DNA from 2 places in the Lactobacillus panisapium genome. Region 2 is predicted to be linked to the other one. Evidence: predicted binding sites of a transcription regulator. Region 2 holds the regulator's gene; the other holds the start of a gene.
What was found. Region 2 encodes HrcA, which represses chaperone genes, less so after heat shock. Its sites were predicted from a motif close to TTAGCACTCNNNNNNNNNGAGTGCTAA; they were not measured.

Region 1: clpP (ATP-dependent Clp endopeptidase proteolytic subunit ClpP) is a predicted target of HrcA. The motif match lies at 4,278-4,304, and genes of this name have one in related genera.

The regions. Positions count from the first base shown of each region.
Region 1 is NZ_CP048268.1:761,635-767,976, reverse strand. Features, by position in the region: gene GYM71_RS03805 (LBA0864 family S-layer associated protein) at 1-57, opposite strand, end outside; gene GYM71_RS03800 (Fur family transcriptional regulator) at 305-781, shown strand; partial or broken gene GYM71_RS10485 (IS3 family transposase) at 1,202-1,304, shown strand; gene GYM71_RS03795 (hypothetical protein) at 1,474-2,133, opposite strand; gene GYM71_RS03790 (GW dipeptide domain-containing protein) at 2,398-4,164, opposite strand; gene clpP (ATP-dependent Clp endopeptidase proteolytic subunit ClpP) at 4,337-4,921, shown strand; gene whiA (DNA-binding protein WhiA) at 4,974-5,909, opposite strand; gene GYM71_RS03775 (gluconeogenesis factor YvcK family protein) at 5,913-6,342, opposite strand, start outside.
Region 2 is NZ_CP048268.1:1,208,251-1,214,592, forward strand. Features, by position in the region: gene dnaJ (molecular chaperone DnaJ) at 1-431, opposite strand, end outside; gene dnaK (molecular chaperone DnaK) at 510-2,372, opposite strand; gene grpE (nucleotide exchange factor GrpE) at 2,391-2,984, opposite strand; gene hrcA (heat-inducible transcriptional repressor HrcA) at 2,997-4,046, opposite strand; gene ribF (riboflavin biosynthesis protein RibF) at 4,186-5,118, opposite strand; gene truB (tRNA pseudouridine(55) synthase TruB) at 5,140-6,033, opposite strand; gene GYM71_RS05740 (ribosome-binding factor A) at 6,076-6,342, opposite strand, start outside.

The sequences.
Region 1 (6,342 bases), 450 kb from region 2:
GCTAATTGCAACTGTAGCGCTGGCAATTAGTAAATTATGCTTCAACTTTTTCTTCATCTACTTTTCACCTTTCTATATAAAACTATAAGTATAGTTTTGCACTTTTATATGACTAAAGCAATAGTTATTAAATCAAATTAGCGCAAAAAACTGTTTATTTGCTAATCACATTGATAACGAGCTAGAATTAGCTCAAATATTTTGATCAGTCAACTAAAAAATAATTAAACTGATTATGTAGAATCAGCTTTTTTCTATAATTTAATGCTAAACTAGGTGTAAAAAGTCTGAGGAGATGATCTTCATGTCGGAACATTTAACAGATGCAGAAAATTTATTGCGCCAACATAATTTAAAGGTTACCAAGCCTCGTTTAAAAATTTTACAATACTTAATGTCGCACCATAATCATCCCACCGCTAGTACTATTTTTCAGGCAATCAGTGGTAACGAACCTACTTACCGTGCTACTGTTTATAATACTTTGAATAAACTAGTCGATGCAGGAATAGTGATTGAAATTAAGAATAGTGATGATTCTCTTCATTATGACTACTTTGTCGAGCCCCATTTTCATATCATTTGTAAACAATGTGGCAAGATTGCAGATGTTTATTATCCAGATTTTGAAACGGTTGAAAATCGAATGCGCGCTGAGGCAGAAAAACAAACAGGTTTTATTACATCTGCAAGTCACCTGGAGATTTTTGGTATTTGCCCAGATTGTCAAAAAAAGAATAATAAACGAGATAACCAAAAGATCAGACACATTAACCACTAAGATGTAAAAATAAACAAAGTAGATATTTGAAGTTACCTCCCAAATTTAGGACAAATTTTGGGGTTATTTTTATGGCTAAATTATCTAAGCAAGATAAAAATTGAAATCTATCATCTTTGGCATGATTATCAAATTGGTTTTGCTGAATTAAGTCAGCGTTATCAGGTTGACAGGTCTAATATTGATTACTTGTTGACTTTGATCAAACGTAACTTTAGTGTGTTTTATCCCAATCACAAATGGTATTCAGCTATAACTGAGTTTAAGCTCAATAGGCAAAAGACCTACTTATCACCGATCATTGATGGGTATTTCTTGCAGTCCTAATCTTAATCAGACCATGGATATGTTAAAAAAGGTGTGACTCAAAAATCATGGCATTAACTCCTCATCAAGGGCAATTCTTTTAATGATGAGTAAATGGAAGTCTTCTTCGTACTCAAGCGAGAAAAGTTTTATGGTTTTGAAAAGCAATTTAAAAATCTCAATGAACTGGAAGGACGCAATCAGAAACTACATTGAGTAGAAAAGAATTAAAACTAAACTAAAAGGACTAGCTCCGATTGAATATCGGAAGTTGGTCCTCATTTAGCAGCTAATAAAGTGTCCTAATTTTAGGGTTTACATCAATTTATATCTACTTTGTCTGTTTTTCTATTTAAAAAGCTATTTTTTCAAGAATATGTAAAAGCCTAGTCCAATGACAGCAAAGATCTAAATAATTCTGGTTTGTTTGTAAACTTTGATTTCTCAGTACCAAAAAGTTTAAGTAAAATGGCCTTAACCATTTCTATTTGATGACTATCACTGATATCAAAATAATTGTAGTCTTTATTCATATCATGACGAGTTATAGCATCAATGGTATTTTTTTTATCTTCAAGATGAATTTTATTACGTGAATTTCTTAATTCATCAATGTCAGTAAAATCATTATCACTTAAGTTAAAAAAATTTTTTCCATTGTCATCTTTTACTTCCTTAATTTTAGAGTAAAAAGATTCTTTAGGGTCATGCCCTAGATTTTCTAAATATACAGTAAAGCAGAGTTCTATTATGGAAACACCAGTAATTATATATGACTTTTTTATCATCGCTTTCAACACTGGCGTTAGTACCAATTCTAATACTTGTAGTTTTAAAAATTCAAGATACTGAAAATTATAAAAAAAATTTGACTTTATTTCATCATTTCTTTGACTACTTAATTTAGAAACCATTTCTCTTGAAAATGTGAAATCATTTTTTCTTATACTTGGTGACCATCTTTGAGTAGTAGTAATACCAGTTCCATCCACATTCTTTGCATTTTTTAATAAAGTATAAAATTCATTATCTTTATAATCGCTCATTTGTCTTTTCCTTTCTTAATATAATACATTAAAATAAATACACAGTATTATATTAGTACTTTTTAACAAAAAATAATATGCAGTATTTAGTTTTTTGCTAAAAACTATATAATCTATACATTAAGAATAAGATAATTAATCAAAAAACAAACAGGTTTTATTACATCTGCAGGTCACTTGGAGATGTTTGATATTTGCCCAGATTGTCAAAAAAAGAATAATAAAAGCAAGAACTAACTGTTCTTGCTTTTTACTTTATTCAAATCAATCGATTTTCATACTTACTAACAATTCAGCTCTTTGAGCTAAATTAACATATAATTGCCCGTTATTGACCGAAATTCCTTCAATCTCGCGACCTGTATCAAATGAATAATGATCTTTTAATGTGCCGTCACGACCGATCTTAAAGATTAAATCATTAAAGGCAAGATAGAAGTTCTTATGTTCAGGATCGTAGGTAAATCCTTGAACAGGAGAGTTGTTATTAACAAAATTACCATCTGTTTTTCCAACTAATTTTGGATACCAGTTGTCACCAGTACGAGTTAATTGCCAATATTCATAGCGATTATTCTTAACATCGTGATAAACAGTATACATTTCATAATCATTCATCACAACACCGTTATGGAAGTAACGTGGATTGTCTTGGTCACCAACCCAAGTCTTAATGGTCCAAATCTTATTAATTTGCATATCACTCTTCCGAATTTGTAATAATTCTTCAGAATCGCTGCTCTCTTTCAAAGTATTGTCATTGTTCAAAACATAGATATATTTGTCACTTGAACCCATGGCTTGACCATGTCCAATTGGAATATAAGGACTAACTTTAACGTGTTTTACATAATTGTTAAAATCCTTTTGTGACATATCGAGTAAGTATTGGGCGTTATAAGGACTAGTTAGTTTATTTAAATCATAACCCACAATGTGTCCTGATCTTAAATATGTATGGCTTAATAAACTAGTGTATGCCCATCCCTTTGACACAGTAACGCCTTCTGGGATATGACCTACACGGTTAATATTATCATCACTAGGATCTTTGACACTGAGTAAAACTGGTTGATAGAATTTAGTCTTCAGCGTTAAATTACCACTTGTCAAAGTGTGTTTTTCAGTTTCCGGTGAATATTCAGTTGGACTAACATAATTTACTGAAGAACCATAGTGTGTTTTCCATGCTTGGTGATCATTAGTACCTGGTTGAGCTGGTAAACTGTTAGTTACGTCTGGGTCGGCAATTCCCTCTTTAGTACTCTTTCTAACCGTAACTTTAACAGTAGCAGTAGCCTTACCATATGTATATTTTACTTTATAAGTTTTTGGAGTAGCACATGGTATAGTATCACGCGACACCTTGACATTATCATTGTCAATTACTGTTCCCATATAGTTAGTTGCATAGGAAATAGCATCTCTTGTAGGAAATTCATAGCCATCATTACGAACTAAAGTGACTGTTTTAGGGACAGCAATTTCATTTCTTGCAAAATAATTTTCATTGACATAGCCGACCTTACGACCGTCAACATAAATTCGCCAGTAGCGGTATTTCTTTGTTTCAATCAATTGGTCAGATTGAATGTGATTGTATTGAAAATTGATGCCGTCAGCGACTTTTTTGACAACCTTACCATTTTTAACGTCTTGCCAAACTTTATAATTCTTATTACCGGCAACTTTAGTCATCATGGCATAACCAGTAATAATCTGCTTTGGCTTCTTTTTATTTTCTTTGTCTTGATCGCCATTATCCCCATCATTAGGGTTCTTCGGATTAGTCGGTGTTTTTGCATCTGTATTACTATTACCGTTGCCGTCGTCATCGTCAGCACTTTCACCATTATTTTCATTATTGTCAACTGTATCAGAGACAGAATTCTTATTAGAATTGTTTTGTGCCGGTGTTTGCTGCGTAGTACTGGAATCAGCTACAACTGGAGTTGCACACAATCCAGTCGTTGCTGGTAAGCAGACTATCAATGCTGTCGTCATTGTTGCTATTTTTTTAATAAGCTTCAAAATTATTCCTCCAAAAATTTAGTTTACTCTTCGTATTATATAATAAGAATGTTGTAACTTAGAATACAAAATTAATACACTTTCATTGACAGGTTTTGATGTAAGTGATTTAATTAGCACTGTACTTATTAGAGTGCTAATAGATATGAATTTTAATTCAGGAGGTAGAAATATGCTTGTACCTACAGTTATTGAACAAACTGCCCGTGGTGAGCGTGCTTATGACATATATTCACGCTTGTTAAAAGATAGAATTATTATGCTTAGTGGTGAGATTAATGATGATATGGCCAATTCAATTATTGCCCAATTATTATTCCTTGATGCCCAAGACAACACAAAGGACATTTCACTATACATTAATTCACCAGGTGGAGTAATTACTTCTGGTTTGGCAATCATGGACACCATGAACTTTATCAAATCAGATGTTTCAACCATTGCAATTGGAATGGCTGCATCAATGGCATCAATTCTTTTAACCAGTGGAGCTAAGGGTAAGCGTTTTGCTTTGCCAAACTCAACCGTCTTGATTCACCAACCTTTGGGTGGCGCACAAGGTCAACAAACTGATATTCAAATTGCAGCCAATGAGATCTTAAAGAGTCGTGAAAAGATCAATAAGATTTTACACGAGACAACTGGTCAGCCACTAGAAAAGATCCAAAAGGATACTGAACGTGACAACTACTTGACTGCTGAAGAAGCAAAAGATTATGGTTTGATTGACGAAATTATGGTTAATCAAAAGAAATAGTTAAATACAGCCAAATTAAAAGAGCTTTGAATAATTTTCAAAGCTCTTTTTGTTATTCATTTAATGTTTCAGCCATCTCATGCAGTTTGGCAAACCGATGATTAGCGCCCGACTTCGAAATCGGTCCATCTGGTACTTTTTCGGCTACTTCTTTTAAGGAAAGTTCCGGGTTCTGTAATCGCAGACGGGCTATTCCCTGTAATTTTTCGGGAATGTTTTCTAAGCCAATTTTATTATCAATCAGCTCAATGTCTTCAACTTGTTTAGCGGCAGCCGTTGCCGTTTTTTTCAAATTAGCCGTATCACAATTAACCAATCGGTTAACTGAATTCCGCATATCACGCATTATTCTGAGATCCTCAAAAGAAAGCATGGCATTAATTGCACCAGTTATATGTAAAAAATCACCAATTTTTTCAGCTTCTTTTAAGTAGACGATATAACCCCGCCGCCGCTTAGTTGTTTTCGCATTAAGCTTAAAATAATGATTCATCAGCTTAAGCAGATCATTATTATGATCCTCATAAGCAGAATAGATTTCAAGGTGGTAACGACTTGTTTCAGGGTTATTAACGCTGCCACTGGCCAAAAATGCACCTCGCAAATAAGACATAGCACCTTCACGCGAATTAATAATTCTTTTGGGAATACGGGTAATTAATCCTGCCTCGGGAGTTAAAATTTCCAAATTTGTCAGAATTTCTTTAACGTGATTTTGCAGTCGAACCAAGTATTGATTATTTTTCTTAAGCTTCATTTTTCGTGAAACTATTAATAATGGTTCGACCTTATATGCAGTTTTAATTAAAGAAAAAATGCGACGCGCAATTGCGGGATTTTCGGTCGTAATATCAAGGCTAAACATGTGATCATGAAAGTTTAACACGCCGTTCATTCGTAAAAATGCCGCTAACTCAGCTTTTGCATGCTCAGGATGAATTGGTAGCGACGTTAACTCCTTTTTTACCTTGCTCGCATAGCTTGCCATTAACTAATCCATTCTCTTTCTGCGGGACATTGCCGCAAACGCCCGATTAATAATTTCTTTAGCCACTTTTTGCCCATCGTGAAAAACAAGGCCACTTCGTTGATCAATAAAATCATCGGTAATGACGCGGCACCCTTGCTGCCTTAAGCCAGCATAATCATTTTTAACCGGCTCAATATAAGCATCGTAATCATCCGGGTCAAATTTTGACATATCAATCTTGGCCCCATTAACCAATGTTGTATTAATATAATGACCGCCAAGATGATTATTAATTACAGATACATGGTCACAATCAGAGAAATGATCTGTTTCACCAAGCTGAGTCATAATATTACAAATATAAATAACTTCAGCTTGCGTTTTCTTTACAGCCTCACCTAAATTCGGAATCATTAGGTTCGGCAAAATTGAAGTAAACAAACTTCCCGGT
Region 2 (6,342 bases):
ACTTGTGTTTTCTTACCATTAATCGCATCCATAAAGTCAATTGTTAACGTATAATCAAGATCTTCTCCGCGAGTTGGTGCTTTCGGATCAACATGACGTGACGAAGCCCCAGCACCACCAAAGAAATCATTAAAAATATCGCCGAAATCGCCAAAGCCACCGAAGTCGCCATATCCTTGGCCGGCTCCACCGCCAAAGCCGCCCTGACCATTTACGCCAGCAGAACCAAATTGGTCATATTGTGCCCGCTTTTGCTGGTCATGTAAAACTTCATATGCTTCGTTAATTTTTTTATATTTTTCTTCTGCACCAGGTTCATGATTGATATCTGGATGATACTTTTTAGCTAGTTTACGGTAAGCAGAGTTAATTTCTTTATCACTGGCATTCCGATCAACGCCTAGCACATCATAGTAATCTTCTTGTGCCATCTAAAAGCTCCTTACTTTACAAAAGAAAAGAACTACTTATGCGGCAGTTCTTTTCTAATTTATTCAATTATAAACCCTTTATTTATCTGGGTCTACCTTATGAAATTCACCATCGCCAGCAGAGCCATTATCAGAGCCGCCATCTTGTGAACCTGGGTTTTGTGGGCCTGCCTGCGGACCAGCTTGACCTTGGGCACCTTGAGCTCCACCGTTAGCTTGGTATAATTTTACGGCTAAATCTTGAGCAACTTTTGATAATTCATCCTTCTTGGTCTTCATTTCATCCAAGTTATTATCTTTTTGTGCCTTCTTCAAAGCCTCAAGAGCATCTTTAACCTTCTTAGTATCATCATCTGATACCTTGTCTTTGACTTCATCTAAGGTCTTTTCAGTTGAGAAGATTAATTGGTCAACCTCATTGCGAAGATCGACTTCTTCCTTCTTCTTTTTATCCTCTTCAGCATGTTCTTCAGCTTCTTTTTGCATCTTTTGAATTTCTTCATCAGATAAGCCGGAAGAACTCTTAATAGTAATCTTTTGTTCTTTTCCAGTACCCATATCCTTAGCAGATACATTAACGATACCATTCTTATCGATATCAAATGTAACTTGGATTTGTGGTACACCACGAGGAGCAGCAGGAATGTCAGTTAACTCAAAGCGACCTAAAGTCTTGTCATCAGCTGCCATTGGACGTTCACCTTGTAAAACATGGACATCTACTGCTGGCTGATTATCAGCTGCAGTTGAGAAAATTTGACTCTTTGAAGTTGGAATTGTGGTGTTCTTCTCAATTAATTTAGTGAAGACGCCACCCATTGTTTCAATCCCTAATGAAAGTGGTGTAACATCAAGTAATACGACATCTTTAACGTCACCAGAGATAACCCCACCTTGAATAGCAGCACCTAAAGCTACAGCTTCATCTGGGTTGATTGAATGGTCAGGTTCCTTACCAGCCCACTTTTTAACTGCTTCTTGAACAGCAGGTATACGAGTTGAACCACCGTTTAAAATAACTTTATCAATATCGCTAACAGTTAAATCGGCATCCTTCAACGCATTATCAAATGGGATCTTGGTACGATCAACTAAATCAGCAGTCAATTCATCAAACTTAGCACGAGTTAAGTCAGCTTCAAGGTGAAGAGGACCAGACTCACCAGCAGAAATGAACGGAAGAGAAATATGAGTTGATGATACACCTGATAAATCTTTCTTAGCTTTTTCAGCAGCATCCTTTAACCGTTGTAAAGCCATCTTGTCTTTAGAAAGGTCAACGCCATTTTCATCTTTAAAGTTCTTGATAAGCCAGTCAATAATCTTATTATCAAAGTCATCCCCACCAAGGTGAGTATCACCGTTAGTCGAAAGAACTTGGAAGACGCCGTCACCTAGTTGCAATACAGAAACATCAAATGTACCACCACCAAGGTCGTAAACTAATACTTTCTCGTCTTCGGCATCTTTATCAAGACCGTAAGCAAGTGATGATGCAGTAGGCTCATTGATGATCCGTTTAACTTCTAAACCGGCAATCTTACCAGCGTCCTTAGTAGCTTGACGTTGTGCATCGTTGAAGTATGCAGGTACGGTGATAACTGCTTCCGTAACTTTTTCACCTAAATAATCTTCAGAAAACTTCTTGATGTATTGTAAAATCATGGCAGAAATTTCTTGTGGAGTATAAGACTTGTCGCCAATTTTTACCTTGTAATCAGTCTCACCCATATGACGCTTAATTGATGAAATTGTGTTAGGGTTAGTGATTGCTTGTCTCTTAGCAACTTCACCTACTTGAATTTCACCATCTTTAAATGCGACAACGGATGGAGTGGTACGGTTACCTTCTGGGTTAGTAATAATCTTTGGTTCTTTACCCTCTAAAACTGCTACTGCTGAGTTAGTGGTTCCGAGGTCAATACCGATAACTTTTGACATTAATAATCTTCCTTTCAATTATTGTGCAACAACAACCATTGCTGGTCTTAGTGTACGATCTTTATATGAATATCCTTTTTGTAAAACTTGAACAACGTGATCTTTTTGTTCATCATTTTCAGCTTCTACAGTTTGTACTGCTTGATGTAAATTAGGATCAAATTTAGCTCCCTCAGCTTCAATTTCACTGATACCATGATCCTTCATCGCCTTAATCAAAGAATCCAAAGTCATTTGGACACCCTTTTTAAGTTGTTTAGAAGCTTCATCATCTACTTTAGTATTCAAGGCACGTTCAAGGTTATCCATTGCTGGTAGAACATCCTTTGCTAAAGATTGTGATTCATACTTGATTAATTGTGCACGCTCATTATTGTAGCGATTTTGCATATTTTGCATTTCCGCTTGACTACGAAGGAATTTGTCCTCCAAGTCTTTCTTTTCTTCTTGAGCTTTGGCTAAATTTTCCGCAAGCTTTTTTTCTGCGGATTTTTGATCTTTGTGTTCGTCAACCTTAGTACTTACTTTGCTTTTTTCATCTTTTTTAGCTTTTTCTGTTTGACTTTTATCTTTGGCCAAATCTTTTTCGCTAACATATTTTTCCTTACTCACGGCTAACCTCCTTTATTTAAACCTACCATAATATTCAAGTAGTTTCTTAGCCAATTCATTTCTAAAGTATTCCAAAAGGCCAATAACTTGTGAATATGGCATATTATTCGGGCCAAGTAAAGCAATTATGCCCTTGCCATGGGAGCCAACGCTATACTCTGCCGTAAGCAGACTATAATCTCTTAACAAATCATTTGACAATTCAGAACCCAAACTTACACGTACCGGATATTTGCCACCATCTGAATTAGTCTTGTCATCAACAAAATTAGAAATCAAATCATTGTGATCAATCAATTCATATAGTGAACGCAAGCTAGAAACATCATCAAACGAACTATTATTCAATAAGTTGATTTGACCATCAACGTACATCTGCTCACTAGCAGCATCGTTAATAACATCTTCAACTAAATCAATTAGTTCGCTTACATGATTACTCGTTAGCTTTTTACCCAAGGTCTGATTAAGCAAGGTAGGAGTTATCTCACTTAAAGCTTTTCCTACGAGCTCATCGTTAATCATCCGCACAGCTTTTTCTACTTCATCACCGTGAACATTATAAGGTAAGCTGTAAACTTGGCTATGGACGTTACCATCACTAGTTACCAAGATTGCCATAATTTGGCGATTAAATAACGGTACGATTCGAAAGCCAGTGATAGTTAAATCACTATTTTCGGGTCCCTCTGCAAAAGCAGTGTAATTAGTCAAGTCAGAAAGAATTTTGGCAGCTTCCTGTACAATCTCGTTGACTTGGTGAAAAGGCTGATCTAATTGACTAACAATTTTCTGGTAAACAGACGACGGGATTTGAAGAGGTTCAAGTAAATTATCTAAGTAATACCGATATCCTTCAGTAGACGGTACGCGTCCACTTGAAAGGTGTGTTTTCTCAAGTAATCCCTTGTCTTCCAAAGCAGCCATTTCATTACGAATAGTTGCACTAGAAACTTTAATTGGCAACTGATTCATGACCGTTTTAGATCCAACCGGTTCATGCGTTTGCGTAAAATCATTAATAATTGTCTTTAAAATTAATTCTTGACGTTCGGTCAACATAAAAATCGCCCTCACTTTTAGCACTCATACTTATCAGGTGCTAACAATTATTATGATACTAGTTTTTAGCAGAATGTCAAGTCGAGTGCTAAACTTTTTTATGACAAAATGCAGTTTTCTAATTAACCGGAAGAATTTATTAGTTTCTCTGGGCAAAATAAGCCTTTATTTCAGCTTCATCTTGTTTCATCTGCATTTTTAGCTCGTTCAAGTTAGCAAACTTAATCTCACCACGTGTATACTTGTACCACTTTATAACCATGTCCTCGTCATAAGCTTCTTCATTAAACCCAAATAAATTAGATTCAATAAAAATCTTCTTATTATCATTAATAGTTACATTATAGCCAACACTAGTCATTGAGTCATACCATTGACCCTTAATTTTAGTTCGGGTTGCATACACGCCAACCTTTGGCACCACTTTGTTAGTATCCCATACTAGATTAGCTGTAGGAAAGCCCAATTTATGCCCATTACGCAGACCATGACCTACTGTCCCAGACATAACATATGGCGCACCCAAAAGTTTTTGTGCTAAGTCCATCTGACCAGCAGTAATTGCCTTTTTAATTTCCGTCGAGCCAATCTTTTGACCATCATAAGATTGTTTCGGAACATCAATTATTTCAAATCTGCCTCTAGCAAATTTAGGAAAATTTTTCATATTAGCAATATCTTTAGGACCATAAGTATAATCAAAGCCAGCCACTACCGTGTCAGCACCCAGTTTGACGACAATGTTATCAACAAATTCTTGTGCAGTTAACTGGCAAAATTGCTCATTAAAATGCATGACCAATAAATAGTCGACACCAAGTTTTTGCATTTTATAGGCTTTTTCACCTAAATTATCTATATAGGTAACTTGTGAATTTTGGTAAACCTCTTTAGGATGACGGTCAAAGGTCATTACAACCAAAGGCAAGTGCTTGTCGTCTGCCTTTTTTTTGGCAATTTTAATTAACTGCTGGTGTCCGAGATGGACGCCATCAAAAAAACCAAGCGCTAAGATAATATTAGTTGGAAATAGCTTTTCGCCGATGGGGTAAGTTAAATGGATAATGTGCACGATAAATAACCTTCATTTCACCTATTCGTTTTGTAACAGCATCAAATCAGGGCGATAAACAGCATCATCCTTTTGATAGATTGCTTTAACGCTATTATTGTACCTTAATGCAACCTTTTTTGCATTCGTTTTCAAAGGGATTGAATTGCCATTTTTTACTTTCAGCCATTGACCACTAGTTAAATCGCAAGTTTCATAGTCCTTAAAAAAGGCATCAATTGGTTGAATAAAGTTGGTCACTTCATCAGGATGAGCAATAATTTGATCAAGTTTAACCGCTTGATCAATGGTAAAACCAGAACTTGCAGTCCGGCGTAATGTTTTCATCACGGCTGGAACCCCGAGCCGGGTGCCTAAGTCATTAACAAGGGATCTTACATATGTACCTTTACTGCATTCAATTTGAAAATCAAATTCTTGAAAACCGGTTTTTGAATCAAATACCGGTTCAGACATAGTATCATAGGCAAAAATTTGCACTTGCCTTTTTGGCCGGTCTACTTCGATACCCTCACGAGCGTATTCATATAGATGCTTACCATTAACCCGGACAGCTGAATAAATTGGTGGTACTTGTTCAATTTGGCCAACAAATTTTTTCATTTGCTGTTCAATTTCTTCTTTTGCAATCGGATCAGTCAACTTCTGACTCTTGAGAACCTTGCCACTTATATCATAGCTATCAGTAGCATAGCCTAAAATAGCTGTTCCCACATATTTCTTATTTTGCGTATGCATTAGTTCAATTAACTTGGTAGCCTGACCAATCGCTATTGGCAAAACACCAGTTACATCGGGATCCAAAGTACCAGCATGACCGATTTTCCTAATATGAAGGGCTTTACGTAAATGGTAGACGACGTCAGCACTGGTCATGCCTTTGTCTTTATCAACCACTAAAATTCCATTTATCATTTTACCTTACCCACTAAAAAAGCGCCCAACAGCGCTTTTTGGTTAATTATTTCGATCTTCATCTTGCTTTTTAACTTCAGCAATTAGTCGATCAATTTTACTACCATATTTTACTGAATTGTCTCGCTTGAAAATTAATTCAGGCACTTTATAAACTGTTAAAATTTGACCAAGCAAATGACGCATCATGCCCTTTGCTTTTTCAAGTCCTGCAGCAGCTTCTTCTTCCTTTTTTGGATTTTCAGAAAGAATGCTGTAGTAAACAGTTGCATACGACAAATCATTAGTACATTCAACTGCAGTAATTGT